Regions from separate parts of the Sphingobacterium sp. UBA7253 genome, predicted to be linked through region 1. Evidence: riboswitches for the same ligand, from Rfam matches in the RefSeq annotation. Region 1 holds a riboswitch; each other region holds the start of a gene.

Region 1 (7,892 bases):
CTCTATATAGTTGTTAAGAGTATCTGCACTCAATTGCACCAATGAACACGTTATACTCGGCTTATTCACTTCTATAGCAGCCAGAATTAACCGCGTAGACTAAATTTATCAATAGACCAATTCAGCACATAATTTATTTCTATTCACTAATTTACAAACAACAGCACCTATATTTAAACAGATTGCTGTTAAACATTGTTAAAACAGCTTCAAAACACATTAGCATCTTTATATTTGTAACAATTTAAGAAAATATGGGCTACCGGACCTTAAATGGCCACTCACATGGTATAAGGGATGGATACGCAAAAGGTAAATAAACTGAGTACTATAAACTTTGTGATATATTCAAAATACATTTATTTAACACCCAACCCTAATGAAGAAAAATAGCATTGTATTAATCATTGGACTGATGTCTCTAGCTCTAATTGGGGTATTGGCTATGCAATTCTATTTTCTGAGAGATTCATATCGTCAAAAATCCCAATTATTTGATGAGTCCGTCAATGCTGCGATTACAGCTGTTGCTGGAAAGCTTGAACGACGGGAGGTGGTCGACTTTGCTAAAGTTCAACAGGAACGTAACATTGAAAAATCCAAGCAGGAACAGGCCAAACAACGTCTGTTGGCCGAGCAACTCGAAATACAGTATAGAATTGAAGAATTAAAAAACAAACAACATGTTGTTTTCTCAAACTTCAAAGAGCAAGAAGACCAATTACGTGCTTTGTATCCAAATGTAATTGAAATCAAAAATTCCTTTTACGAAACATACATCAAAAGACCGGAGTACCAGAAATTTATCAAATTTTCTGTTTCAAATGAGCTTACCGACGATAATCTGGTACAAGCTTTTATCATGTTAAATGCGTCCAAAGTAGATGATCAGGTGAATGGGAAAGATGACAGCACGCGGTTTGTTATCCCACTAATGGACCCATTGGTCAATCAACAGACAAAATTCAGGGTAGCCACCTTACCACCAAGAGAGAATGCAAAACTTGCAAAAACCATCTCTGATTTGGAAAAAAGGCTCGATGTGCTAAACAGAAAGAATTCTTGGTCCGGTTTCAACGTTTACGACTCCGTTGCTATGCTCGGTGGTAAAAAGGCAGATTACATCGAAGATGTTGCTATTGGAATGGAGCTAGCAAAGCGTCCTTTAAAGGATCGGTTGAATGTCATCATTGTCCAGGAACTGATCAAAGATGAGTTGGCTCAACGCGATATTAAAGCTCCTTTTAATATTGAAATATGGAGTACAAACAATATATTACTAAATAATATTTTAAACGAAGCCGCTCTAAATAACCCGACAAATACAACAAAATACTCGACCGCACTTTTTAAAGGTGATATCGGTGCTGCGCCAGGGAAATTAACAATCTATTTTCCCAATAAAAAGGCGATAATCGCAGATAATATGGGCTATCTGTTACTACCTATGCTGGCACTACTTTTCTTGTTGGTGGGTTGTTTTGCTTATACACTGATTATCATCTTCAGACAAAAGAAAGTTTCGGAAATGAAAACAGATTTCATCAACAACATGACGCATGAGTTTAAAACACCTGTTGCAACAATTATGATTGCCAGCGAGTCACTTAAAGATCCAGACATCAATGCCGACCATAAGCGCGTTCAGAAATTGGCTAATATCATCTACGACGAAAATGTTAGACTCGGAAATCACATCGAACGTGTGCTTGACCTAGCCCGATTGGAAAAGGAAACATTAAAGTTAGACCAGGTGGATGTGCATATTAATGATCTTGTCTCAGCAGTTACCGACAGTATGCAGTTAAGGATGCAAAATATCGGCGGAAAATTTTCCATAGATCTAGCGGCGGCGAAAGATGTTGTTGTTGGTGACGAGCTGCATTTTTCAAATGTATTTTATAATCTACTGGATAATGCAATTAAGTACAACAAAGGAGATCTGCATGTGAATATTCAATCCAAAAATGTTGGTGATACCATTGTTATCACCATTGCCGACAACGGTATTGGGATGAGTCGGGATCACCTGCAAAAGATTTTCGACCAGTTCTACCGTATTCCAACTGGAAATGTTCATAATGTCAAAGGATTTGGTCTTGGCTTAAGTTATGTCCAGGACATCCTGAGAAGGCTGAACGGAAAAATTACAGTTAAAAGTGAAAAAGATAAGGGCACGACCTTTGAAGTAATTTTGCCTATTAAAAAATAAAACGTTCCTTTTTTGTATATTTCCTCTTTAAAAAATTTCAAAGGTTGAGGAAAACTGATTTATCAGTATCAAGGGACATTGGTGAAAATTAATATAATCATTATGCAAAAGATATTATTAGCAGAAGATGATCCTAATTTGGGGGATCTTTTAAAAGACTATCTCGAATTAAAGGGAAAATTTGACGTCACATTATGCACGGATGGAGATGAAGCGATTTCTCAATTCAAAAAAAATAACTACGACCTCTGTATTTTCGATGTCATGATGCCAAAAAAGGACGGATTTACAGTTGGACGTGAAATCAGAAAAACAAACAATACTGTTCCTATTATCTTTGCCACAGCAAAGGGGATGATGGAAGATAAAACCGAAGCCTTTGAATTAGGGGGAGATGATTATATCACAAAGCCTTTTCGAGTGGAGGAATTATTGCTCCGCATCAATGCTTTGCTGAAGCGCAGTGTTCGAGACAAAGAAGAGGAAGTGGTTGCTGATAAATTTGAAATTGGTGATTATTTCTTTGATTATACAAGTCAGCAAATTTCTTACAAAGGACAGATGCAAAAACTATCCACTAAAGAAGCGGAACTACTGCGCTTGCTTTGTTTAAAGAAAAATGATGTGCTGACCCGGGAAGAAGCTTTATTAAAAATTTGGCATGATGACAACTACTTTACGGGTAGAAGTATGGATGTATTTCTCAGTAAACTTCGTAAATATCTAAAAGAAGATAGTAAAGTTGAAATTGTCAATGTGCACGGAAAAGGTTACAAACTTTTGGTGAGCTAAAAGAATGGGGAATGAGAAACAGTCATTCCCCATTTTTTATGCTACACAGCGTATTGAAACATGACATACACTAAATCACGGATGAAAAGAAAAGAACAAAACAATTTTATCCTTAGTAGAATATAAAAAATTGACGCACTTTTATAAAAAATTTGCATTTCAAAAAGAAATGTTCTAACTTAGCGTCGCTTATAGAGAAAGGCAGAGGGAATAGACCCGATGAAGCCTTAGCAACCTGTCCCTTGACAAGGTGCTAAATTCTACCCTACTTGATATGGGAATGATAAGCCGAAGTCACCGAATTCTAGTGTGTCCTTCTCTCTCTAGCAAGAAATATAGTTGAAAAAGAAATATTAAAAACATTCATTATGTTATTGACTAACAATTTAGGTTACCCTCGTGTGGGCGCGTTCCGCGAATTGAAAAAAGCCAATGAGGCCTATTGGGCTAAAAAATCTTCTGTTGAGGAATTATTGGACACAGCAAAAAAAATTCGTGAAGGCAATTGGAAAACACAAAAAGATGCTGGAATAGATTTGATCCCTTCCAATGATTTCTCTTTTTACGATCAAGTATTGGATTTAACCCTTACTGTTGGTGCAATTCCTGCTCGTTACCATTCTTTATTGAATAAAGTAGACAACAATTACAGCTTAGATCTATATTTTGCCATGGCGCGTGGTTTCCAACAAGAAGGAATCGACGTGACTGCAATGGAAATGACCAAGTGGTTGGATACCAACTACCACTATATGGTGCCAGAATTCACAAAAGATCAAGAATTCAAATTGACGTCCGAAAAATTCTTAAATGAATATAACGAAGCAAAATCATTGGGCATCGATACTAAACCAGTTCTATTAGGTCCTATCACTTACCTTTTGATCGGTAAAGAAAAAGAAGCTGGCTTCGACCGCATCGATTTATTGGATAAACTTGTTCCAGTATATGAGCAAATATTAGCTAAACTAGCTGAGGCCGGTGCGCAATATGTTCAGATTGACGAGCCTTTCTTAGCATTGGATTTAGATGCTAAAGTAAAAGCTTTATATCAACCTACTTTCGAAAAATTAGCTGCAGCAGCAAAAAATATCAAATTAATCGCGACGACTTACTTCGAAGCTTTAAAAGACAACGAAGATATCGCAGTTAACCTACCTATCCATGCTTTACATTTGGATTTGGTACGCGGTGAAAACCAATTGGATACGGTACTAGCTAAAGTTCCTGCTTCATTAACATTATCTTTGGGTATTGTTGAAGGCCGTAACATCTGGAAAAATGATTACGAAAAATCATTGGTTAAAATCAAACAAGCTGTTGATGCATTAGGAAAAGACCGTGTATGGGTAGCTCCTTCTTCATCATTGTTGCACGTTCCTTTCGACTTAGACAATGAACACAATGAGCAATCGCTACCAGCTGAAGTAAAAAACTGGTTAGCATTTGCTAAACAAAAATTAGCTGAGGTAAAAGACTTAGCCGTATTAGCAGAAGGTGAAGTTGATGCTGAAACAGCAAAACGCTTCGAAGCGAACAAAGCTGCCGCTGAAAGCCGTCGTACTTCTCCACTGATCCACAAACCAGAGGTTAAAACACGTACAAGCAATATCACTGATGACGATGCGAAACGTACTTCAGCATTTGCTGACCGTAAAGCAGCGCAACAAGCGAAGTTCAACTTGCCGGCATTCCCTACCACAACTATTGGTTCATTCCCGCAAACGAAAGATGTTCGTAAATGGAGAGCAGACCTGAAAAAAGGTGCTATCACGCAGGCAGAGTACGATAAAGCAATCGCAGAAGAAACTGAAAACACAATCCGTCTTCAAGAGCAATTGGATATCGACGTATTAGTACATGGCGAATTCGAACGTAACGACATGGTTGAATACTTCGGTGAACAATTGGCTGGTTACGCTTTCACACAAAACGGCTGGGTACAATCTTACGGTTCACGTTGTGTAAAACCTCCGATTATCTATGGTGATGTATACCGTCCTGAAGATATGACTGTCCGTTGGTCTTCATACGCTCAATCATTGACTAACCGTCCGGTTAAAGGTATGTTGACTGGTCCAGTTACCATCTTACAATGGTCTTTTGTACGTAATGATCAACCGCGTTCAACAACGACTTACCAAATTGCATTGGCGATCTTGGATGAAGTACAAGCGCTGGAAAAAGCAGGTATCAAAATCATACAAATCGATGAACCAGCAATCCGCGAAGGATTGCCGCTACGTAAAGCTGATCAAAAAGATTACTTGAACTGGGCAGTACGTGCTTTCCGTGTTTCTTCATCAAATGTAGAAGACGATACACAGATTCACACACACATGTGTTACTCTGAGTTCAATAATGTAATCGAAGACATCGCTGCAATGGATGCTGACGTCATCACGATTGAGACTTCACGTTCTCAAATGAAATTGTTGAATGCTTTCGCCGGTGATTTCAAATATCCAAACGATATTGGTCCAGGTGTTTATGACATTCACTCACCACGTGTTCCAAGCAAAGATGAGATGGTAGATCTATTGCGTAAAGCAAAAGCAGTAGTTCCAGCAGAACAACTTTGGGTTAACCCTGACTGTGGTTTAAAAACTCGTGCTTGGCCAGAAACCAAAGCGGCTTTAGAGTCGATGGTTGAGGCTGCGAAAATCTTAAGAGCAGAATAATTCTTAAACTATATTGATAAAGCCCTAGATGAAATTTCATCTAGGGCTTCTTTATTGGACCTTGGTTCGAAACAAAAACCGTCATCCGGATAATGTAAGACTATTTTCGGGTGTTCTTCTTTTCTTTCTTGTTTTCCTTTTCTTTCCCGTTCTTAATTTCCTGTTTCCCCTTAATCCGATCTTCAATCGACTTCAGGCTTGACGAAAAATCAAGATCAACATTCTCAAGTTGTGCCATCTTTAACGCCTTCAATGCCTTTTTATATTTTCTCAATTTTTCAAATAAAAGTGCTTTCTTGATCCATATCCCTGCCAAGGGCATCGCCGGAAGTGTCAAAGCAAATTTAATCGTCTTTTTTGCAGCTTCATACTCCCCCATATCGATCAGTGTCTGAATGAAATAAGGATATACCTCCAGTGCCTGCACATTATGCACCAAAGCTTCCTGGAAATACCTTTTTGCCTGCTCATAGTCCAATAGCTGTTCGGCATGAACTCTTCCCATCAAACACAGCGCCATTGTATTGGACTCATCATAAGACAGCGCATAGGATAAGGATTCCATGGTCTCCTCCAAATACATTGGATAGTTATCCAGTGCCTGAAGGACATATTTATTTACTGAATTCATAAAATTTTCTAAAACATAACATTCATATCCAGCTTTCACAATCATCTTGAAAGTAACTGGATTTCTAAAACTCCATAATAAGCTAAGCATATTGGAACAGTGGGCCACCATTTAGAGAGCCAATTTTTAGCCAATATCAACGTGGGTTACTTAACGTATTAAAAAAGAAGATTAGGAAAGGGCCGTATTCCGAAGAATATTCCCGAGAATCTTCTCTGTGGACGAAGCGGGATTTTCTAATATTGCAAACATATTCTTCCGTTTTTATTAATTACTCTGTTAAATTGCAAAGATTCAAAATATTTACCACATTCCCAAAAACTTTTGATTATTAATCTGTTATATCTCACAGCACGATATTGGCATATTATTGTCGCATCAATTTTGCTGAAATTCAATGACTATTTCCCCATCTTTGGACTATGGAAAGTCAATCAGCTAATCAATTAATCAAACTATCAAGAAAACGTAAGGGACTAACGCAGCAGGAACTCGCCGATCAGGCGGGTGTATCGCTAAGAACAGTGCAACGCATCGAAAAAGGCACTGAAGAAATCAGTGGATTTAGTCTCAAACAGATCAGTCAAATCTTAGAAATACCTTTAGAACAACTCATTATGCCAAATGTAAATCAAATCAGTATCGACAACAATCAAACAGGAAGTATTAAAGCGCTATATTTAGCATCGCTCACCTTTCTGGTCAATCCATTATTAGGATTATTGGTCCCAGCGATTATGGGCTATACGAAGCAAAATAAAGACGCCTTTTACAGTAAGCACCTAAAAAAAATAATTGTAATACATGCTGTTGGACTATTTTTTCTCGGAAGTTTCATAGGCTATATTATTATTGCAGATTTTTTTAAGATTTCACTACCGTCTTTTTTAAGCGATATATTCAATAGCGCCTATTTTTTACTCATCCCAGTATGCTACTACATATTGATTCTAACCTTCACTATTTTTAATTATATCACAATAAGGAAGGCCAAGCTCAGTGCTGCAAACTAAACCAATACAAATGAATTTGTTGCGTTCAAAATCATAGCGGTTTCTTTTGAACGATCAATACCCAATCATTCTCCAGCAACAGATAGCCTGTTTCATAAATAAAGTTATAGGTCTGTCCCTTGTTATTGGAAAAAGTATGTGTATGGAACTTAAAATCAAATCCCAATCGCTTTAACTTTTCCCGTTGTATCTTGATCATACCCTCCCCACTCAACGCTTCCAATAAAATACGACGGTTTTTTCGTAGGATATTATTCACATTGCGCACCATATTGGTCTGGTCGCTATTTAATTTATTGTTATAGGCGTTCCGGCAAGCATCATCACAAAATCGCTTGTCAGAACGACCATATATACCCTTGCCACATTCAAGGCAGACTTTCTCGACAGAACTCATAACAGAAGATTAAACGACAACAAACGGTTACAATCGACTATAGTCGAATACAAATGGTAAATAGACGACTATAGTCTTTTCTCCGCCCCACCTTTGCTTAAGATCATCTGGCATCAATAGCCAATGACCGTCAACTAAAATAAGAATTATTAAAAACATTTAAAAA
Region 2 (7,892 bases), on a different contig from region 1:
CTGCAAAGGCCGCTTTCACCAATACTCCATTGTTCTCATTTTCTACATTATAGAGCATGCTGTCTTTGCCTACTAGGCGTGGTAATACATAAAGTACAACTTTGTCGCCGTCGATCTCTTTTGCCGTCGGTATCAATTTGATCTTGAGGTTCTTTTCTTTCGCAAAACGAATATCTTGCTGTCCCAATTTATCAATACCAATATTGAACACATCTTCTGGTTTGACATAGATACCGTACGCATGCGAAGCAACAATACATACCTTAAATTTGGGGTCAAATCCACCTACATCCAGCGTTGGATCTGTTTCTGCAAAACCAAGTTCTTGTGCTTTCTTTAAAGCATCTGTATATTGCTGATTTTCGTTGAAAACTTTAGATAAAATGTAGTTGGAAGATCCATTAAAAATACCGCTGACAGAATGCAGTAATTCATTGTCATAGTATTCTTCTAAATTCCGTATAATGGGAATACTTCCGCAAACGGCACCTTCATATAATAAACTGGTCCCGTATTCATGTTGGATATCAACCAGCTCTTCCAAATGGCTGGCAATCATTTTTTTATTGGCAGATACCACATTTTTCCCCGATTTCAAAGCACGAACAGTTAGTTGGTATGCTGCTTCGGCATCATCGATTAGTTCGACAACAGTATTAATTTCTGGATCACCTAAAATTGTTTCGGCATCGGTAGAAAATAAATCTGCTGGTAGCGAGCGTTTTTTATCTCCGTTTTTAATGACAAATTTCTTGATCTCCAGATTAAGATCTTTGGTTTTGATGATATCGTAAAGACCTTGGCCTACGACACCAAACCCAAACATCCCTATTGTTAATTTATTACTCATATCTCTTCTTAAATTCTCTTATATATTATTTACTCTCTTATACTAATTCGTTTATGTATTCTTTTTGTTCCCGCAGAAAGCTGCTAATGATTTTTGTGAGTTTTTTTGTTTCGATCAAAAAGCCATCGTGGCCATAGGTCGATTCAATCTCTTGATAATGGGCATTGGGAACATGTTGCGCGATGAATTGTTGCTCTTGTGGCGGAAACAACAAATCTGTATTAACGCTCAGGACTAAAGTTGGACAATCAATGCTCGCCAAAGCAGATTCAATAGATCGTCTTCCCCGACCTAAATTGTGACTGTCCATTGCTTTGGTCAGGAAATAATAGCTGTACGCATTATAGCATTTCACCAATTTTTCACCCTGATAGTTCTGATAGGAGGATGCTTTATAATGATCGAGTTTTTCGTTATCATCTTCCTTTTGCGTGTTGGCATACGTTGTATAGTTGCGGTAAGACAACAGTGCCATAGCGCGTGCAACTTTCAATCCTTTAGCTCCACCATCAGGGTGATTGGCGTAAAAGGTTCGATCAGTTGTAATGGCCAGACGTTGACTTTCATTGAATGCAATACCCCATGGTGAGTGGACGGCATTTGTTCCAACCACGATGAGATGGTTGATGGCTATACTGTGCGATACGGCCCATTCCAATGCTTGTTGACCGCCTAATGACCCCCCGATAAGGATCTCTATTTGTTTGATTTCCAGGTGGTCCGCAAGGACTTGATGTGCGTGAACCAAATCCCTCACTGTGAATTCGGGGAAAGATAGGTAATAGGGTTGTCCGGTTGCTGGGTTTACAGATAGCGGATTACTGCTATTATATGCTGATCCTATGACATTGGCACAAATAATATAATAATCGTTTGCATCAAACAACTCACCTGTTCCAAAAAGACCGGACCACCAATCCAGCACATCTGCATTGGCCGTTAATGCATGGCAAACCCAGATCACATTGCTGCGATCTGCGTTGGGTTTGCCAAATGTTTCATAACTGATTTGTAAATCAGTAAGCTCTCTTCCATTTTCAAATACAAAAGGCTCCGGGTGCAGATATATATGCTTACTCATTTCACGTTTAAGTTTTAAGCCGAAAAAATCTGATTATTTAATTTTATCAAAAGCTTGTTGTAAATCAACTTTGATATCATCAATATGCTCTATTCCTACAGAAAGACGTAATAAGCCTTTGAAGACTCCGGCATTGGCTTGATCTTCATCACTCAATTGTTGATGGGTTGTAGCTGCTGGATGAATAATCAATGACTTCGTATCACCAACATTGGCTAAATGACTGATCAATTCTAAGCTGTCGATAAAGCTATTGGCCTTTTGCGCTGCGTCACCTTTAAGCTGGAAAGAAAGTACCGCGCCATAGCCATTTTTAAGGTATTTTTGTGCGTTAGCGAAGCTCGGAGAGCTTTTTAATCCCGGATAGTTTACTTTTTCTACCTGTGGATGCGCCTCAAGCCATTTTGCGACCTCTAAAGTGTTGTCTACATGGCGTTGCACCCGCAAAGACAAGGTTTCAAGTCCTTGTAATAATAAAAATGAATTGAAAGGGGAGAGTGCTGGTCCGAAATCCCGGAGCCCTTCCACACGCGCCCGAATGGCAAATTGAATATTTCCGAATGGTCCGCTTTCACCGAAAACTTCGGAAAATACTAAACCATGATAGCCTTCAGATGGTTCGGAAAATTGCGGGTATTTTCCATTGCCCCAATTGTAGTTTCCGCCGTCGACGATGACACCGCCAATGCTTGTGCCATGTCCACCGATCCATTTAGTTGCCGATTCAACAACCACATTTGCACCATACTCCAGAGGTTTAAATAAATAACCTCCGGCTCCAAAAGTATTGTCGACGATTAATGGTAAGTCATATTTTTTTGCTACGGCAGCAATTTTTTCAAAGTCGGGAATATTGAAACTTGGGTTTCCGATTGTTTCAACATAGATTGCTTTTGTTTTATCATCAATGAGCGCTTCAATTTTATCGGCTTCGGCGTCTGTTGCAAAACGAGCTTCGATGCCTAGGCGCTTAAAAGAAACTTTAAACTGGTTGAATGTACCGCCGTATAAGTTGGATCCCGCAACAAAATTGTCACCACTTTCCAAAATATTATTTAAAGCTATAAACTGTGCCGCCTGGCCGGATGCAACAGCAACAGCTGCAACTCCACCTTCCAGTGCCGCAATACGTTGTTCGAAAACATCCGTAGTAGGGTTCATAATCCGTGTATAAATATTACCGAACTGCTTTAATGCAAATAAGTTTGCGCCGTGTTCGGCATTTTCAAATACAAAAGATGTTGTTTGATATATAGGAACTGCTCTAGATCCCGTAGTAGGGTCAGCGACTTGGCCAGCGTGAACCTGAAGAGTTTCGAATTTTAAATTTTTGTTTGAAGACATAATATATCAGATTTTAAGGGTTCAAAAAGAAATTGCAAAGTAAAAAGAGAAGCATACACACCTCCTTGAAGGGTCTGTTAAATCTTTATCCAAGAAAACGGAAATGATTTTTAACAAGCATGGAAGTGCATATGCATACGCATTCGCATTCGCATCGATACAATTGTACGATGGGTTACACTTTCGCTTATCGTGCGGTTCACTTGTGTTGAACCTGAATTTTTAATGGACTTCAGTAATTTAATAATCATTGTCTTATGTCATTTATATGCTCCAAAACGATATTGTTTTGGACAGGAATTGGCACCTTTTCAAACAAATTGAAGGTTGCCAGTGGGTCATTGAGCCAGTCTCTCGCCACTTCTTTATAAATCAAGACCTACTGATTAAGGGAGGTGTTGATTAGAAATCTTCTTTCGAAGACGATACAAATATAAACTCTTTTTTTATTAAAGCAAAAGAAAAGCTGTTTTTTAGTTAAAGGAATTTTGAATAACATACGGATCGGATCGCATATTGTTCGATGAAACTTGATAAGTAACTGTCAATCGGGTATTATGATTTCTTTAAATTGATCCGTTCTGCAGTTTGATTTAAATCTGTTAGGAGAGGTTTAAGCGCATCGATTCTACTATGGATATCATAGGCGAGGTGGCGATTCGTCTTTTTGTTTAACGATAGCGAGAGGCCCACCAAATGGGAATTGACCTGATATGCGAGTGCCTGAAAATGGTGAATATGTGACCAATCCATCCATTTGTGCTCGGGTTCTTTTTTCATTTGATTAATGGCGTCTGAAAACAGGGCCATGGCGGTCTGCGCCTTTTTACGAGCCAGTCGTATATCAAACGAACTTTGTCTTTCGTCCGACAGACGGTTATTGATGATCTGGAAATAATGCGCGTTGTAAAGGGATACCTCTTTTGCCAGCTGAACCATGCCTGTGCTCTGGCGTACAGGTATCAAGAAATAACCCGCTATAGCCAAGAATGCTCCAATCAGTGTGAAAAGTATTCGGCTGCCTAAAATGAGATTGATGTTGCCTTCGAACAGATTGAGTGCAATCACAATTCCCAAGGTAATGAAGATGACACTGACCATATAGTTAGATCGGTTGAACAAAAAGAATCCAAAAAGACCCAATGCAGCTATGGTTAGGAGTGCTGGAAGAAAATGAATAGAAATTAAGCAGAACACACCAACTATAATACCCGAGAATGTACCGACAATACGTTCTATATTACGGGTTTTTGTCATTGAAAATGCTGGCCTGGCAACAATAGCGATCGTCAGTAAGATCCAATAGGTATATTTAAAATCCAAAAATAAAATACCGATCAATGCACCTGTTCCAAAAAGAAGAGCCATCCGAACCGCAAATCGAAAAAGCGGATTATTCAGATGGAGTTTACTTTTTAGATCAGCGAGATTACGTAATGGTCGACTGATAAATTGTTGGTACTCGCTGGTGTCAATCTTATCCTGAATTTCCTGATTTTGATAAAAAGCGACCTGGATTCTGTTGAGTACATCAATAATTGCTTCGATGTTGCTTATGATCGAACATAATATACCTTTTGCTGGATCGGCCTGTTGTTCTTGAATTTCTTTTAAATCCCGTAAGAGGGCATTAATTTTAAAGTTATTATGGTATAATTGATGTGCATACCGGAACCTCTTGTTGGGTTGTGAAAAGCTATCGATTTCTAACGCTAATAATTTGATTGTGTGACGAATTAAGGGGAGGCTGCCCGTGTCTGCAAGATTTTTGCGAATTGCATCGTAGTCATGATCAAGCGCAATAATTAACTCATGGAGGTCAATTAATCCATAAACCTGACTGAGCCAATAATTGCTTTTATGCCACTGTTGGCTTATGATTTTTTTTTCTCGAAACAGAAGAGACCTGATTTGTTCCTGCTGTTCGCTGATCTGGCCATGAATTTTTCCTACGCGACTGTACGTAATATTCAAAGGAATATCGGGATCGTAAGACTGTGATCGTATCAATAGAAATTGGGACAATCCATGAAAGCCATTAGCCATGGCATGTTTTAAAGAGCGATAAGGTTGTATATAGGCTTGTAAAAGGCTAAAAAAGTAATATATTATGGACCCTGTTGTAATCTGTAAGCTAACCGCAAAGGGGTGTTGTGGGGCCATTCCGATCACAAAACTCATGAGAATCAATGTCATGTTTCCAATTGCAGCATAGCGGGCTCCAAAAATGCCGTATAAGGTGCATATAAAACCGGCTGACGCTAGCACGATAACCAAGGGCCAATGATAGGGAAATACAATAGCTGTAAACAATGATGCAATAAAGAAGGTGGGAATACATACCAGAGCTGAAGAAAGTTTATCTTTTCTGTTGCCAGGAGGATCGGTGAGTGTCGTTAACAACGATCCGACACCGATTCCGATAGCCGTGCTCGCTTGCGCTCCCAATAAATAGATCGCCAAACTTGGCAAAATACTGACTGCAACATTACGTAATGCGTCTCCAGCATGCTCGCCATGCATAAATCGTATTATAAGGATATAAATACGGTAGAGTCTTTTCTTCAATGATACAGTGCTCATGAATCAGTTTACTAATTTTCGATGCAAAAATACAAATATTATGCTTAATATTTTTTGTATACAATTTATTTGTTTTGAATTTTATTTGTTTTTTGAATTTTTATTTTGATTCGATGTCATTTTCCTACGATATGTTTCAGAAGATTCAAAATTATCTCGCATGATCCTATCCGCTGTAAAAGCGATCAGCGAAGGATAGGGTTTACCGATATTATTTGGTTGTCTACCGAGTGAATCGCACTACCTGTCTATTTCTGCTAGTCAACGTGTAATGAATACACGAGGTTTGTTGTCATTATTATGAAGTTGACTATCCGATCGATAGCCCAAAGAAATTACATTATGAAACCACAAAAAATTAAATTGCTCTTATTTTCTATTGTTTTATTCCTGTGTTCTAATGCCGGACCCGTTTCAGCACAGTCTGACGGGGGGAAATTACGTACTGTCGTTGTTGGGCAGGACAACAAGCCCATTGCTGCCGCAAATATTTCACTGTTTCGTAAACCCAATGATGTCTTGTTAAAAGGAACCTTATCCAACGAAAATGGAGAAATTGTGTTGTTTGCGATACCCGAGGGGAAGTACAGCTTACAGGTGTCCACGGTGGGTTATGGTACTTATCGTTCTGGGGAAATAATGCTGCGTGCGGGTGATTTCAAGGTGCTGGATACGATTCGATTACAGCTGGAAAGTAAAGTGCTGGATGAGGCGCAGGTAATTGGCAAGAAGCCATTAATTGAAAGTCACCTTGATAAAGTTGTGCTCAATGTCGAGAACAGTATTTTGGCAACCGGAAATAACGCATTGGAACTCTTGCAAAAGGTCCCGGGGGTAACTTTAGACAACAAAAAGATCAACCTACGTGGAAAAAGTAATGTGATCATCATGATTGATGGTAAGCCTACTTATCTTTCTGCAGATGAAGTGTCGCGCTTATTGGAAAATACAGCTTCAAATGCAATAGCCTCGATCGAAGTACTCACCAATCCACCTGCAAAATATGATGCGGCAGGGAATGCAGGAATTATTAATATTAAGACGAAGAGGAATACGCAATTTGGAAGTAATGTTAGTTTAAACCTCAATTTAGGGCAGGGTAAATATACAAAGGCTGATGGTGGCTTTCTCATAAACCATCGTAACAATTGGGTGAACTTATTTTCTTCCTATAACTATGCAACTGCCTTAGGCTTTAATGATTTAGATATCGATAGGGCTGTAGATACCAAAAGCGGGACGACTTTTTTCAATTCGGATTCTTATTCGAAATTCCGCTATCGAGGTCATAATTTCAAATTTGCGGCAGATTTTAACCTGGGGAAACAGGAGGTCATTGGATTTGTGGTTAATGGTAATGTAAGCAATGGTCATTCAACACGGGAGGGAAGCAATCTGATCGCTTCTCAAAAAGGAAAGCTTGATTCGGTAGTATTAGGAAGTAATTTGTCAGATTTTAAATACCATTACCTCACTTATAATCTGAATTACAAAAAGACATTTGATACCTTAGGGACTGAATTGACGTTTAATGGGGATTATTCATATTCGAAAAATAATGACAATAGCACTGTTGGAAACCATTTTTTGGACGCAAACTGGGAAGAATTTAAATCACCGCATATTTTCCGGAATGATATGCTTTCTAAGGCAAAAATATTAGTTTTTAAAACCGATTTTGTGCATCCTTTTAATAAAACGACGAAACTCGAGGCGGGGTTAAAATATAGCCGCGTAAAAACAGATAATAATTTGTTGTACGAAGATCAGGATCAGCAAGGCGAGTTTGTGCAAAATAATGGTCAAAGTAATCATTTTTTGTACAATGAAAATATAGCAGCAGCTTATTTCAGTTTAAATAAATCGTTCGGAAAGTTTTCGGTACAAACTGGACTGCGTGTTGAAAATACGAGCTCCCTAGGAAACTCAGTGACGCTTGGGCAACAAACAAAACGTACCTATACCGATTTTTTTCCATCAATATTTGTACAGCAACAAATTAATGATAATCACAAGCTTGGTGCGAGTTATAGC
Region 3 (7,892 bases), on a different contig from region 1:
GAAAAAGCGCAGGCCATATACCCAGCTGATATCGGTGATGCTGTACATCAAAAAGCAATTCAATAGCTGTAGAAGATTAAAAATAATGTAGTACTGCTTGATGGGAAAGTATAAAAAAAAGCGCCGTTCTAAAACGTAGAATCCAACAAAACCAGCATAAAACAAAATGATCAGAAACTGGACATCACTGGGTTGTGCACCGTAAAATCCAGCGGTGACATTTGTATTTGCACCCGGCAGGAAAAATAAGACCATACTGGGCATCAAACTGCTAAACAAGATAAGCTTGATCAACCACTCCGGCACCCATTCTTTAAAAATTCCCTTCACTATTTCTGTTTTTTTGATACCGATACATTCACATTCATTCCCGAAAGAAGCTGTTGGGCTCCCTTTTGCTTATCCAGCTCAATGCGCACAGGTACGCGTTGTACAATCTTCACAAAGTTGCCCGTTGCATTATCTGGCGGCAAAAGGGAGAATGCAGATCCAGTAGCCGGGGAGATGGAAATAATTTTTCCATAAAATTTTTGATCCGGATACGCATCAGCAACCACCTCAACCCTATTGCCAAGATGCAAATAGCGGAGTTGTGTTTCCTTAAAATTAGCGGTTACCCAGGTTGGGGTTTCTCTATTGACGATAAAGCCCAAAACTTCGCCAGCACTTATCATTTGACCTTTTTCAATCGTGCGTTTGCCAATCTGTCCATCGTAAGGTGCGCGAATAACGGTATAGCCGACATCAAGCCGTTTGCGGCCGACAGCTGCCGTTAAACGAACACGTTCGGCATCAACCACACCTTTTTTCATATCCACATCATGCACACGCTCCTGTGAAGCCTGTAATTTATGCTTTAACGAAGCCAGCTCACTCTTATACACATCCAACGTCGCTTTTACATCCTCCAGTTGCTGTGCCGTTGCAGACTTTTCCTGAAACAAATAATTATATCGATCATATTCCAACTGTTGCTTGGTTACCCGAGCCTCCCCGGCAGCAATTGATGTGCGTAAAGATTCATGTTCCGCCTGGAGAATTTCCTTTTGACTATGAAGAACATTGATCTCTGCAGCTTCCTTATTGACGGATGCCGCTACCTGATCAGCCTCATATTTATATTCCTTATTATCTATAAGCAACAAGGTATCACCCCGTTTAACCAATTGATGATCGTGATAATGCACAGAAACTACATATCCTCCTACCCGGGAAACAATGGGATTGATATACTGCGTTACCTGTGCATCATTTGTGTAGGTATACCGCAGTCGCATCCATAATGCTTGAGCGCCCCATAACAACAAGGCCAACAAGACAATTCCGGCCAACCAGTTGGTGATTCGAGTGAGTTGTGCCTCCACAACTGTTCTTCGTGATTTAGGTTTCATTAGATAGTACCCTTCAAAAATTCGATAAAATAATAATGTTTCTGTATCGCAATATGTGCGGTTTCAAGATCAAAAAGTGTTTTTAGGTATTGCATATCAGCATCCAATAGATCCGTAATCAAAGCCGATGATTTAAAATACCTGTTTTTTATAATTCGTGCATTTTCCTGCGCCAACGCCTTATTGTTTTGACAGACGTCCTGCTGCTTAATAGCCAATTGATAATCCAACAGGGCCTGTAACAGCTGATTTTCCAGAATCTCCTCTTCATGATGGTGTTTTACCTCTTGTCGATCCAATGCGATCTGTGCTCCGCGCACCACGTTTTTATTGAGATAGATAGCCGAGATCGGTATGCTTAATTTGAGCCCTGTGATACTCAGATTATACCAGCTGGGATTATAGGGATACAAGAAGACCTGTGGATTGGCAAAGGTAAATGTGCTGGTCAAACCCAACTCAGGAAGATAATTTGATCGCGCCTGTTTGACCGACAATTTCTTCAAAACAACTTCCTGTTCGGATTTTAGAAGGGAAAAAGCATGGCTTCGCGCTTCGGCAACAAGCGCTTCATAGCTGGGGCTTTCCACTTTAAAAGGTTCGGTCAAGGGGATAATCTCTGCTGTAATACCGCCAATTAGCTGCAGCTTCTGATTTGCAGCCTGAATATCATGACCGATCTGCACGAGCAACAGTTCCCGCTTCGAAAGTTCCAACGAAATACGCAAGACGTCACTGTGTAATACCACGCCCGCCTTATACAGATGCTCAATCTCCTTGAGCTGTACCCGTTGATCAGCAATATCCTGCTCGATTAAAGATCGGTTACTATACGACAGTTCCAAATCCAAAAAAAGATTGCAAACCTCCAATTTCGTCTGTGCTGCGGCATTCTTCCAATCGATTCTAGCCAGCTCATTTTCCAGTTTTTTGGACTCTATTTTCATTAGGTCCCGATGCCCATTGTAGAGGTTCAGATAAAAATCCAGGCCGCTATCGTACAAGTAATGAATGATATCATGCTGGGAAGGTTTATTTAAAAGCCCCTGGTCATATACAGGCATATTACTTGCATAACTAGCAGAAGCTCTGGCGGAAATCTTAGGGAGCAACTCCATGCGTTGCTGCTGTACTGCCACCTCAGTTTCTTTGAGCTGCAAATAGGACTGCTCGATGTATTTACTGTTTTGTAGTGCTTTGTCGATCATGTCTTTCAGCGACATACGCAAAGAATCGAGGGCGAAGGTGTCCGAAATAGCGCATACTAACAATCCCATGGTTAGTATGCCTTTTGCCCAATAGGGAGGAAAAAAGTTCACGTGTGCTATGTAATTTTTTTGCGTTGCAAACTTAGACACTTATTGGAACTTGGATTTCTTCACAAACGCCAATATGTTATGGAAAAAAGACATTTTTTCATCAATTCAAACAAAAAGACCAATATCTGCCAAGAAGTCCTTACAATATCCTTTTTTACAGCACATAAAAAAGGCCTTTCAAATCATGATTTGAAAGGCCTTTCTCGACGGTATAATAATAGATTATCCGTATAAGGAATCTTCTATTGCATTCCACAACTGGATTCTCTTTTGTAGCGCAACTTTACTGATCTCTTTCATTTCCGTCCATTTAACCTCATCGTCCTTCGCAAGATCTGTGATCATCTGCATCGCCAACGGTCCATGCTCGTCGCCGTCAAGATCAATATGGCGTTGAAAATAATAAATAAAGCTATCCAGATTGGCTGTAGGAAAGTTTGTTTTAATTTCTTCCAAAATAGAGGTAAACATTCCCGGGATAAGATCTTCGCGTCCAAATGTAAATGCTGCAGCAATTTTATGCACCTCGCCCTCAGCAATCACTTCGAATGTAAAATTCAAAAAGTCTTTGATCCGCTTGTCCAATGTGGTCGTTGCAATGACATCGAATATGTTGCTCGATTTTTTGGCTTGAGCAATAAATTTGTTGACCAGATGAAGGTCGGCACCCATGGCATCCATGGCGTCCAGATACATCTCAAAATGGCTCAAACGGCGGCCATCAATGTATTCATCCGACTCCTCAGCCAATACAATTTCGTTGATTAGATAGCGTGTTGATGGATGCTCACTCGCAAACCAAGGTAAAGTCGTACAGGTCAATTTAATCTGTAAAGCTTTTAGTAAAGACATAAAATCCCATACAGCGTACACATGCCCTTCTGTAAAAGAACGTAGATTCTTGATCGTTTTGATCTTACGATATAAAGGGTGTTGCAATAATACCTCGCGTTCGGCAGCAATGTATTCGTTAATTTCCGCAATTCTATTCATGGCGCAAAAGTATTGTCTTATCTCTATTTTTAAAAGTATTTTCGATGAGATTACAGTAACATGATAAATTTTTCGCCCAGCTATCCGCTTCATAACCAAATCACAGCCAACCACGCGCCTCGCTTTTGACCTCCGTATTCCTGTTGCTAACGCCCATTTACCCTTAAAAACAAAAATATTTTTTATTATAAAAAATAATCTACTATATTTGTAGAGTATTCAGAATTGCATGATGCAATACCAACCGAGTGCAGGCACCGCGGTGGTAAATTAATACGGGTTTCGACCAAAATAAACGTCGCTGAACGATTATTTTCCCCAACAAGATCTGGATACAGTTTATGGTTTAATCCTTTAAATTTTTAAATTGTATGGCTACTACAACAAATCTTTACCAACACTTACTGGAAAAATTCAGTTATTACTCAACAGATGAACTGATACAGCTCAACAATGACACCATTTTGGGACAAGGCTGGGGTTCAGCCAAGGCAACCTTTAGAACAGCTTTGATCAGTACGTTCTCCAAAAGAGGATTGGATCTTTCCAACATCATTTCCAAGGAAGACGGTTTTACCTCGGTGAAGCATGTCCCTGTACGCTTGGAACAGAATGTCCTGATTCCTTTACAGTAATCGTTATCGGCAAAAAAAGGTAGGCCTAGCCTACCCTTTTGTCAATGAGTGATGATATTTTAACGTATGATTGAGTGAATGTGCGGTCTGCCGGGCATCGTCCTGATAGGACGATAAATCTTGGCAGGCTCTGATATCTGCTACATCCACCTTGTTTCTTACTTTGCTGATGACCTGATTTAATTCCGATTTCCAGTTGCCCGGATCGCCAAAATCGTCCACCCAATTTTTGTTGATAAACCTTTTATAGTTCAAAAGCAAAATATACAATTCCTCACCACTACCGGCGCGATTGATTGACGTGCGCCAGTTCTCTAATTTTTCTTTAAAACTCATAACCAGCAATATACAAAAAAATATTTGGATTCCAAAATAGTTGCATTTGAAACGGATAAGGATAACGAGAAATAAAATGATAAAATGATTAAACCTTCGGTGAATTATCTTGGTCATAAAGGAGGGATTCAATATAAATATCATATTATAAAACAGATACATTATGGCCTTTATCCACTTAAAAAATATGCTTGTTATTTCCTTTGCATTGCTATGTATATTGGAGAAAAGTATTGCTCAACAAGGTCGTCACAATAAAAGATCTACGTCTCAGACGACGTTTCGACATGACAGAGAAAACGATTATGTCAACATAGGCAACCGGATCTTCTACAGGGATAAGATGGTCGAAGGTGTCGATGCACGATCTTTCAAAGACCTCGGCAATGCTTATGCAATAGACAACTGGAATGCCTATTATCGTGGCGTTAAGATTAAAGATGTATCGCCACATTCTTTCCAATCACTTGGTTGGGGATATGCCAAAGATAGTTGGAATGCCTATTATCGTGGCGTTAAGATTAAAGATGTCTCTGCGCCCAGCTTTAAAATACTGGATGAAGGATATGCCAAAGACAGTTGGAATGTCTATTATAGAGGCAATCGACTAAAAGATGTATCCGACCAAAGCTTTGTTCTTCTCGGTGATGGATACAGCAAAGATAGCTGGAAAGTCTATTATTTTGGTCAGGAGATAAAAGATGCAACTGCTTTTACATTTAAATATCTGGGCAAAGGTTATGCGAAGGATAGCTGGAATGAATATTATAGAGGAAAAAAATTAGAATAGAAAATAGACCACGGGATTATTCTATTGAATAATTCCAATTTCCTAATCCTTTCGGTATCTCCCAGGATTCGGCTTTGGTCTTGTAATTATTAAAGTGACCTTTTTCCCAAGTGGTAATATGGTAACCTTTACAGAACTTACAATAATAAGCCCTTTTGCAGGCATCTTTACCCATCCTGTGTTTGATACGTTTACCATCCAGTTTGTTTTTCATCCGGGATCTGAACTTAAAGTGAAGCATTGCCCATTGCGCCTCAATTAAAGAAGGAAATCCAACTTTACCAGTAGCTCGGCATTTCCAGGTATTGTCCCTTACTTTTTCCATAATCTATCTATTAAAGTTCATCTATTCAATTTTATTGCTCCTTTTCTATTGGCACCTGCATCATGACCCATTCTCTGATATGTTTTGCAATTTTATCGGATACCTCAAAATTATACCTTCCCTCAAAAGGGATTTTGAGCAGGATACGCAATCGGCCCCGTTTCAGTTGCAGGCAAGCTTGGATCATATCCAAAGGTATAGCCTTATCCCGGTCTATCTTTTGTACAAATCCCTTCGTGCTATTGACAACTTCCTTTAAGCTGCGCTGCTCGCCACAAGTCAGATTTTCGTCCATCGCAGTTCTTAAATAAAGGCTGACTATACCATTTTTATAAGTAAAAATCCCGATATCCTTATAGGATATCTTTTGGGACAAGATTTTATTATTGAGCAGGAATACTTCCTGTTCCAGATCCATGGATCTTAACAGAGCTAAGTCTATTTCATCCATTGCATCCACATCTCTATCTTCCCCTGCTGTTTCCAGGATCTCTTTCAGCTCTTCGATGCCCGGAGAAAGCAGCTCAATCTGCTCCTGGAGATCTATCGTTCTTGATTCCTGCTGCAGGATAGTTTCTTTCTGTTCTAAAATCAATATTTTTTGCCTGTGGTAAACAGCGACGTAGAAATAAACTGTATAGGACATGTTCAGGACCAGAATACCGCTAAATATGACCATTAAAGGAAACAGCAGCCATTCATCCTTCGCCTGTGGATCGGGGCCAATGATCCAGAACAATAAAAGCGTCGGAAGTATGCAGCAAAAAAATAATTGCATACCGGCGCGTTTTTCGGGGTTAACCAGCCAGTTCTGCTTTTTGTCTAATATTACGATAACCAATCGTATATAAAAGAAAATAATCGCTACCATCAATACAAAAAATAGATAGCTATAGGTTACCGGCCAGTCTAAAAGCCATTCCGCCAAGGCGCCCCGATAGCCCAGATACCAACAGAATCCTCCAAAAATGAAAGATGCAATCAACTGCCAGATCCCATCGGGATACTGCACCGTCAATGTTCTATTATCCTGATATCTATTTTTGCTAAAACTTTTCATGTACAGACGACATTTTAATAACGCTATTAAAATTTACATACTTATTTTTGTTATATAAATTTAGCCAATTATTTATTAAACGATGTCCAACTAACTTAAATCAATGCTTTTGCATCGTTTTACGGTTCAAATAATTCCCCTGCTGGATGAAAAATTTAATTCTTTGTTGCTAGAAAATCCTATTTCGCTGTCAAGAAATTAGCCCTCATTGTAAAAAATTGACCTTCATTGAAATGGTTGGGATATTCACTGAAATTTCATGCTATAGTGGGTAAATTTATAGCGTAAAACTTCACTGATTATTAAACCATAAATCATGAGGACGATAAAGAAATTTAGACTGCTATTTAGCCGCAATTATGTATTTATTGCAATTGCTGTACTGATTACCTTATATGGGATTTTCTGGGCCCGGTCACATAGCGAGCGCGTCTATAGCATCGGGGCAATGATCATTCTTATCCCATTTCTGGAAATGCGTGGCCAAGAACGCGTCATGCAGCTTTTCGTTATCTTTTTTGTCTGTATTCAGGTCAGCAGCATAGCACTATTTGACCGCCTTCCCTACCAGCTGCTGATCAGCTCACAACCCTTTTGGACAGCTGTAAAAAAGGGCATACCGACAGCCTTTATCATCTGCGCAATGGCACATCTGTTTTTCTGGAGAAAGACAGACCTTTTCAAACTTTATGGGATCCAATTTCCCATCATGATCATTGCATGTACCTGGTATATCCGTATGCTGCTGATCATGGCTAATTGCCAGCATATCCCAAATGCAAAAGCTGTACGCATACCCGCCATTGTTATCCAGAAATGCCCTGCTTGCTGTGACCTATACGAACTATGGTTTTCGTTCAATTATGAAGGTGAGGAAGAAAAAGTTTCGATTAATGTCAATCCCCAACTACATGAACAGACCAATGAAGGAGATTCACTCATACTTCAGATGCATCCCGGGAGATTTGGCTGGCCATGGTACCATAAGGATATCAAAAGGAGGTATAGATGATCGTAAGTTTACAGAAGCTGACAACGCTCAT
Region 4 (7,892 bases), on a different contig from region 1:
TCATCAAAATTATTATACTCCGTACCAATTTTGATATTGCTGTCTCAAGCGCTCAACACGTGCCAGTCGCTTGGTATCTTTTGCTTCCAATAAAATAGCCTTGTACCGGTCCACCGAGTCCAAACCGGTCTGAATATCATTCCACTCGAAGCTCAGGTTTTTCTTATCCGACACCAACTGATGTAGATACTCCATATTTTCAGCAACATAATCAAGGTTTCGGTCCATCATCCTGTTGGCTAGCTGAGGTTGTCCCGAACGATATAGACTGTCGATAATATCGGCATAATTGATGGCATCCGACATCGCATATACGCGATCGGGTAATTGATCGTATGCTTTTTTCGCTACTTCCCCAGCTTGTTTGACCTGACCATTGGCCAAGAGCATCCGGGCGGCTTTTCCAAATATATCACGAGCGTACATACTTGTAAAGCGAAACGAATCGGTATCTAAATACTGTGCATTTTTAACATTGCCCCACTGATATGTATGCATAATATTGTTATATAATGCTTCCATGTTAACTAGCCCGGCCTGCTCATTTCGTTTTCCTGTCGACTGATCTGTAGCAGCGACAGGCATCAATCGGGAAGTAAAGCCCTCATTGACCAGGTATTTATCCAAGCCCAATTTAATGTCACTTGGCAACATGTTCGAAAAATATATCGGTCTGTCCCAATGGTTATTTTCAAGCACCGATAACAGGGTTAAATCCGCCCTGGTCAGATGATCATTCGGAATTTCCCATTCCATTGCAGAAACAATAGCACTCTGAAAATAAGCCGGAACCGCATTTTTCTTAACCACCTCCTCTTTATCAACGCGCAATTGGACTTTCTTGGAAGGGAAATAGTTTTCCATATCACCTGAATTCAGCTGAACTTTATACTCCGGATCATCCGATGTGACAAACTGCAATAATTGCTGTATATCCACCGCATTATCAAGCTGTCTATCCACAAAAGGGATATAATCACGAACGCCTTTTTTTGTCTTTTCAGCTGGGATCGTCACGGGAAGACCTGCCGCTTGATACGTCGGTTGCTTCGCCTGCTGCATATACCAATCGCCAGTCAGATAACTTAATACCACAACCCGAACATCCGGACGTACTCCTTCCACTTCTTGCAAATACCATACAGGAAATGTATCATGATCTCCATAGGTAAATAGAATAGCATTTGGAGCGCAGGATTCTAAATAATTACGTGCCATATCCCTTGCCAGCGATTTTTCAGAACGATTATGATCATCCCAATTTTGATGGGCCAAAATAATGGGACCGCCCAATAAAGCGAAAGAAATACCTGTCGCTAATGCATACCGTGTTTGTACAAAACGATTGAGAAACCGAACAAATGCTATTGCTCCCAGTCCGATCCAGATCGCAAACGCATAAAAAGATCCTACGTAAGCATAATCTCGTTCCCGAGGTTGCATAGGAGTTTGGTTGAGATAAACAACGATCGCTATTCCCGTAAACACAAAAAGTAAGGTCAAGACCAAGGTATAAGGTTTATTGTTTCGATACAACCAGATCGCTCCGGCTATTCCCAGTAGCAATGGAAGGAAAAAATAGGTATTCCGGCTCGGGTCATGCTCCTGTGATTGGGATATTTTATCTTGCCCTCCCAAACGCCAATTATCCAATGGTTTAATCCCCGACAACCAGTTGCCGTCACTATAGGTCCCATACCCTTGCCTGTCATTCTGCCTACCGACAAAATTCCACAAGAAATATCGGGTATACATATCACCCAGTTGAAAATTAAAAAAGAACTTAAAATTATCCGAGAACTGTGGCTGCTGCCCCTCCTTCAAATTGAGGTAACTCCTATAATAAGCCTGATGGGCTCCATCTTGACTATATATGCGGGGAAAGAAAGTTTCCTTATCAAACGTATACTTATCGACCTGACTAAAAGGAATATACCCTGATTCATCTTTGCGATAACCGGTTTTACTCTCGACACCAACGACTTGTGAATCATAATTGGGTCCTTTGAGTAAAGGTTCCCGGATATATTGCTCCCGGCTCAGATAACCCAAAAAAGAAAACACATTGTCCGGCGCATTATTGTTTAACGACGGATTGGCTTTTCCACGGATTAAAACCATGGTATAGGAGCTATAACCAAATAGAATAAAACAAAAGACCAGCAGCCCGGTGTGCAGTGTGTATTGCCGCTTTTTATAAGAATAATATAGCCCATAAATGAGGAAGCACCCCAACAACAGACAAAAGAAGAAGATACCTGAGCCAAAGGCTAAACCTAATGAATTTACAAATAAGAGGTCTACCTTAGCTGCGAGACCGACCAACCATTGAATAATTCCCCACAAAACAGCCCCCAAGATCAGCACTCCTACCAAGAAAGCTTTTATTGTACCTTTCGCATTAACCTGTCCTGCTCTTCTGAAATAGACAACCATCGCTATAGCCGGAATTGCCAACAGATTTAATAGGTGCACTCCGATCGAAAGGCCCATAACAAAAGCAATAAACACCAGCCAACGATCGCTACCTTCCTCATCTGCACGGACTTCCCACTTTAAAATTGCCCAAAAAACAATCGCAGTACACAATGAAGACATCGCATATACCTCGGATTCAACAGCCGAATACCAGAATGAATCACTGAAGCAGAAAGCCATTGCACCAACTAAGCCCGCAGCAAAAATTTGGAAATAATTCGATAATTGAACTTTCTCTTGCCTGTTGAGTATCTTTTTGGCAATTGCTGTTATTGTCCAGAATAAAAATGTAACAGTAAGCCCACTGCAGATTGCGGATCCAATATTCATCCAATAGGCGATTTTACCTGCATTACCCAAAGCCAGGTTGGAAAATATATTCTGAATAAGAAGAAATAATGGTGCTCCCGGTTGGTGTGCCACTTCCAGCTTGTAGGCACAGGCAATAAATTCACCACAATCCCACCAGCTTACCGTCTTTTCAACGGTGGAGATATATACACATGTAGCAATTAGTCCGCAAGCAAAGCCGAGTAGAGAATTTAATCTAGTGTACGTCATAAGGTCAATTTGGTCTATTGTTAAAATCTTTTTTAGCACTTTAAGTTAAAAAGTTATCCTGACTCCAATAAGTTAATTAACACTATTTAACACAAGTATCTGACTATAAACAGGCTATTAAACCAAACAGGCTATTAAACCCTAAATATAGAGATCGACCTAAACCACACTATCAAAATTCTGGACATATTTTAGGCTTTCACAACGAATACTACCATAAAAAAAGGGAGCTTATGCGCTCCCTTTTCGTTTTATTTTTATGAGTTAGGCTAGTTTTTCAACAATCTTCTTTGTTGGACCAGGATTACTCATCGTATAGAAATGTAATACCGGAGCGCCAAATTTAATCAGCTCCTGACATTGTTGCACCAACCACTCTTCACCTACTTGTCTAACGTCGGCATTCGTTTTACATGCTGAAACAGCATCGCTCAGTTCCTCCGGAATATCTAAATGAAATATCCTTGGTAGGGTAACCAACTGTTTTTTCGTTGTCAGTGGTTTCAATCCTGGAATAATAGGCACATGGATTCCATTGTCCCTACATTTTGTTACAAACTCCTTATATTTTTCAACATTAAAGAACATCTGAGTCACAATAAACTCTGCTCCCATATCGACTTTTTGTTTCAGGTATTTAAAATCAGTATTGAAATTTGGCGATTCAAAATGCTTTTCGGGATAACCCGCTACACCGATGCAAAAATCAGTCTTTTCCGATGTGATAATGTCTTCATGCAGATACTTTCCTTTATTCATATCAGTTACCTGTTCCAGTAGGTCTGTTGCAAAGGCATGTCCACCATCGGTCGGTATAAAATCGGCATCGCCCTTACGTGCATCGCCCCGCAATACCAAGACGTTATCTATCCCCAGGAAGTTCAAATCGATCAATGCATTTTCAGTTTCCTCTTTTGTAAAACCACCACATATCAAATGGGGCACCGCATCTACTTTATATTTATTCATGATTGCAGCACATATCGCCACTGTCCCAGGACGTTTACGATAGGAAACGCGTTCCAGTAATCCACTCGCATGCTCTTTATAGATATAATCTTCCCGATGGTAGGTTACGTCGATAAAAGGAGGTTTAAACTCCATCAGTTCATCCATGGTTTTAAAAATACTTTGGATGCCCTGCCCTTTCGCCGGTGGCAATAGCTCAAAAGAAAACAATGTTTTTCCTTTGGCATTCTGGATATGATCGATAATCTTCATTAAAAAACTGTTTTTAGTTTGGTTGGCTTACATCGAAACGCACACGTCGAGGAATCGTTTATCTACATGTAACTTATCTTTCCCACATGGAGTAGGGTAGAATTTAGCACCTTGAACAATACAGGTTGCTAAGGCTTCAACGGGTCTAGTCCCTCGGCCTTTCTCTATAAGCGTTGCTAATATCGTTTTAAAAAATCAAAAGACAAAAATATTTTTTCGAAAAAGCAAAAATAGCGGCAAAAAGATTGCAATAAATACGGCTTCAGGTTTATTCCCAGGCAACAACAGGAATTTAGGCTCCACCAAATATAAAAGACTCTAAAAAAAGATAAAATTAACGATCGCGGATCATCGACAGCGAAGAGATTGACTACGTCACAACAGGATCGGCTAAAGATTCGTTGCTAGGGAATTCCGTAGATTTTTGAGATAAAATGTAATCAGTAAGAGTCCCGTAACATGGTACTCCTCTTTCGATCCATATTTAAAACCATCAAATAAATATTTGTAGGCGATTAATGCATTTTTTTCGTTGTAAAATAACTCTTTCCAAGAATCGGGAACATCTGCCCATGCCTTGAGCACAATGCCATTCTCAGCATAAATAATGGGTGATTCAACACCATCCATTCGATAATCGTGATGTGTGCCTGAACTTGATATGTGCTGGAAATAAGCGATAGAATAATCTACAAAATTCAATGCCCTGGCTTTTATCTCCATTTCACTTTCTGATTTTACAGGGGCATTTCGCCATAGATTCACTTGGCTATCAAATTTGCTCGGGGTCTCCCGGATAGGGGTTTTATCTAACGCAAAGTTGATATAAAGTTTTTCACTTGTGGGCACACGTGCTGAGCTAAACTGTGAAAAATCACCTCTCAGCTGAACAAAATCGTTTTTTACCTTAACAATATCCAAAGCGAGACTACCCTTTTTCTCATCGGTCAATTCTAATCGATCGCCGTCGAATCTATACTTACCGAAGAGTAGGATATCATCGATCGCCATGACAAATTTGTCTTTATCATGGAGGGAGAGAAAGGACCGGTATATCGTAGGGTCATTACCATAGACATCTGCCTCCACATTTTGGGGTGATTCTCTTTTTACTTTATGATACTCCTCATTTGAATAGCCCAATATCATTTGGTAATTGCCTTCAGGAAAGTCCTTTTTCTTCCCAAAGAAAGCACAAGAAGACAACGAGAATAGGAATAGCAGCAGTAATAACGGTTTCAAAATAAATCAATAATTATGGCCAGTAATAATATACAGACCAAGATAAGAAATTACTGCAATAATTCGTGTACCGCTATTTATTTGAATAAGCTTGGGGATATGCTTATTCTTTATAAAGATCCACCAAGCCTTCTGGCAATTCAACTTCAATGATCTCCTCTTCGCCATCGATTCCTAAGATCAAATCATCGGACAATGGGAACATCAGTTCTTTGCCATCCATATTTACCGAAGCGACAAATTGTTGTGGAAATTCCTGAACATCTGTTATTTGCCCCAATTCACCATGGTTTTCATCAATCACTAAAAAACCGATTAAATCAGTATATCTAAAATCATCTGGATCGCGCTCGGGCATCTTATCATTGGAAAGATATAGCTTTTTACGTACAAGTACTTGAGCCTTATCGATATGATCCACATCCTCAAATGTCACATACGCTGTACTATTTTTTTGAAATTTAATGGTATCAACAAAATAAGGAACAAGTTTTTTGTTCACTTCCACAAAGACAACATCGATATTCAAACTCTCGTATTCCTCGAATTCAAAAAATAGTTGTACTTCTCCTTTAAGACCTCTTGTTTTACTGATGTAACCGATGTAAAAGCTTTGATCAATAGTCATATATTTCGTATTTAGCGATTAGCTGTGAGACATGATTTGGCAAACGATTAGCCTATTGGCTGTTTCAAAAAAAGCCGGCTCAAGATTGAGTCGGCTTTCTCGAATACTTTATGAAAGAATTAACCTTCAGTTTCTTCTGATGCAGGAGCTTCAGTCTCTTCAGCAGCAGTTTCTTCCGCTACAGGAGCATTTTTAGCAGCTACAGCAGCAGCTTTTTCTTCTTTTTTCTTAGCTTCAGCCACTAAAGCAGCTTTTTTAGCTTCAGCTTTAGTTTGTGCTAAACCATCTTTTTTACCAGAGATTCTTGCATCATTAGCTTCAGTCCAAGCTGTAAATTTAGCTTCAGCAGCAGCTTCATCAAAAGCACCTTTTTTCACACCACCTTGCAAGTGTTTTTTGTAAAGAACACCTTTGTAAGAAAGGATAGCGCGAGCAGTGTCAGTTGGTTGAGCACCTTTATTCATCCAATCCAAAGCTTTTTCAAAATCCAAAACGATAGTTGCTGGATTTGTGTTTGGGTTGTAAGAACCAATACGTTCGATGAATTTACCGTCACGTGGAGCGCGAGAATCCGCTACGACTACGTGGTAAAAAGGACGTCCTTTTTTACCGTGTCTTTGCAATCTGATTTTAGTTGCCATTTTTTAATTTTATTTTATGTATTCAACATATCCCCCGAGCTTCATACTAGAGGGGATGCAAAGATAGTTATTTTTTTCTAATCATCATTATAATTTAATAAAACTTCACTGAAAACGACAGGGTTAGCTCTTTCAACAAGCTCTTTCAACCGTAATACCTGCCCCTTAGACCTTCATCTTTTCTTGCTTCCATACGGAAGCTACAACAAACTTTTCAAAAATCAAGACAAAAAACAGTTCCTTCCTTCAAAAGGACATCTTTACCAAATCGGTAAGCAGGATGAACCGTTTGGGTACAGTACCTTCGAAATAGTCATCGACATTTTTGCCAATTCACTTTTTACTTTCTACCTTCATTCTATGAAATCTGTTGCGCCATTAAAAATACTAAAAGCTTCGGCCGGTTCGGGAAAAACCTTTAGCTTGACTTTACACTATCTCACACTCCTACTCTCCAACGAGAATAGCTATAAGGAGATTTTGGCGGTGACATTCACCAATAAAGCAACCGCCGAGATGAAGGAACGTATCCTCTCGGTACTCCATGGCTTGGCAACAGGCAATCGGAGTCCTAAAATTGAAGATTTCAGAAAGCTTTTACTCCAGCAGCAGCCAGACTGGAATCCGCATCTGGTACAGGAGAAAGCTTTTCGGGTGTATCGACGTATCCTACATGACTACAGTCATTTTACCATAAGTACAATTGATGGTTTTTCCCAAAAAGTCATTCGTGCATTTACGTATGAACTCAATCTTGATGCTGCTTATAAGATTGAAATGAATGTCAATAAAGTGAAAAATGACCTGACAGTCATGCTTAATCAATTGCTGGATGAACGACCCGACCTACTGGATTGGATTATCGCTTATGCGGAAAAGAAAATAGCAAAAAATGAAAATTGGAACTACCGCCAACAACTAATGGGTTTGGCAAGTCTTATTTTCTCTGAAAATTTTCAGGAATTTGATGGCTACATCAATTCTGCCAATCCAAAGGAGGTTTTTAATCTCCTCAATCAGGAAGTTGAACAGAAGATAAACTCCTTCACGGAAGCGCTCTCCATGACAATTGAAGCCTTTAGTGAAACATTCAGGAATTTTAATATCTCCGAAAGTGACCT

The links. A riboswitch is a leader RNA that binds a small molecule or an ion and turns the genes downstream of it on or off. The one in region 1 is predicted to bind S-adenosylmethionine.
Region 2: linked by a shared signal. The riboswitch ahead of B2X72_RS09365 (O-acetylhomoserine aminocarboxypropyltransferase/cysteine synthase family protein) and the one ahead of metE (5-methyltetrahydropteroyltriglutamate--homocysteine S-methyltransferase) in region 1 are both predicted to bind S-adenosylmethionine.
Region 3: linked by a shared signal. The riboswitch ahead of B2X72_RS12095 (5-oxoprolinase) and the one ahead of metE (5-methyltetrahydropteroyltriglutamate--homocysteine S-methyltransferase) in region 1 are both predicted to bind S-adenosylmethionine.
Region 4: linked by a shared signal. The riboswitch ahead of metF (methylenetetrahydrofolate reductase [NAD(P)H]) and the one ahead of metE (5-methyltetrahydropteroyltriglutamate--homocysteine S-methyltransferase) in region 1 are both predicted to bind S-adenosylmethionine.

Annotation. Positions count from the first base shown of each region.
Region 1 is NZ_DKSP01000028.1:31,855-39,746, reverse strand. Features, by position in the region: gene B2X72_RS02055 (sensor histidine kinase) at 380-2,212, shown strand; gene B2X72_RS02050 (response regulator transcription factor) at 2,315-3,004, shown strand; SAM riboswitch class I at 3,191-3,294, shown strand; gene metE (5-methyltetrahydropteroyltriglutamate--homocysteine S-methyltransferase) at 3,373-5,685, shown strand; gene B2X72_RS02040 (hypothetical protein) at 5,786-6,316, opposite strand; gene B2X72_RS02035 (helix-turn-helix domain-containing protein) at 6,739-7,329, shown strand; gene B2X72_RS02030 (hypothetical protein) at 7,361-7,726, opposite strand.
Region 2 is NZ_DKSP01000096.1:32,270-40,161, forward strand. Features, by position in the region: gene B2X72_RS09355 (homoserine dehydrogenase) at 1-850, opposite strand, end outside; gene B2X72_RS09360 (homoserine O-acetyltransferase family protein) at 888-1,931, opposite strand; gene B2X72_RS09365 (O-acetylhomoserine aminocarboxypropyltransferase/cysteine synthase family protein) at 1,965-3,275, opposite strand; SAM riboswitch class I at 3,537-3,649, opposite strand; gene B2X72_RS09370 (FUSC family protein) at 3,831-5,858, opposite strand; gene B2X72_RS09375 (TonB-dependent receptor domain-containing protein) at 6,201-7,892, shown strand, end outside.
Region 3 is NZ_DKSP01000119.1:120,250-128,141, reverse strand. Features, by position in the region: gene B2X72_RS12115 (beta-carotene 15,15'-monooxygenase) at 1-330, opposite strand, end outside; gene B2X72_RS12110 (HlyD family secretion protein) at 330-1,391, opposite strand; gene B2X72_RS12105 (TolC family protein) at 1,391-2,710, opposite strand; gene B2X72_RS12100 (DUF3050 domain-containing protein) at 2,933-3,703, opposite strand; SAM-I-IV-variant riboswitch at 3,914-4,007, shown strand; gene B2X72_RS12095 (5-oxoprolinase) at 4,075-4,338, shown strand; gene B2X72_RS12090 (hypothetical protein) at 4,369-4,674, opposite strand; gene B2X72_RS12085 (DKNYY domain-containing protein) at 4,838-5,464, shown strand; gene B2X72_RS12080 (hypothetical protein) at 5,481-5,789, opposite strand; gene B2X72_RS12075 (hypothetical protein) at 5,821-6,849, opposite strand; gene B2X72_RS12070 (hypothetical protein) at 7,166-7,861, shown strand; gene B2X72_RS12065 (hypothetical protein) at 7,858-7,892, shown strand, end outside.
Region 4 is NZ_DKSP01000077.1:43,695-51,586, reverse strand. Features, by position in the region: gene B2X72_RS07710 (DUF2723 domain-containing protein) at 13-3,039, opposite strand; gene metF (methylenetetrahydrofolate reductase [NAD(P)H]) at 3,304-4,260, opposite strand; SAM riboswitch class I at 4,331-4,433, opposite strand; gene B2X72_RS07700 (hypothetical protein) at 4,651-5,502, opposite strand; gene rimM (ribosome maturation factor RimM) at 5,606-6,130, opposite strand; gene B2X72_RS07690 (30S ribosomal protein S16) at 6,250-6,771, opposite strand; gene B2X72_RS07685 (UvrD-helicase domain-containing protein) at 7,132-7,892, shown strand, end outside.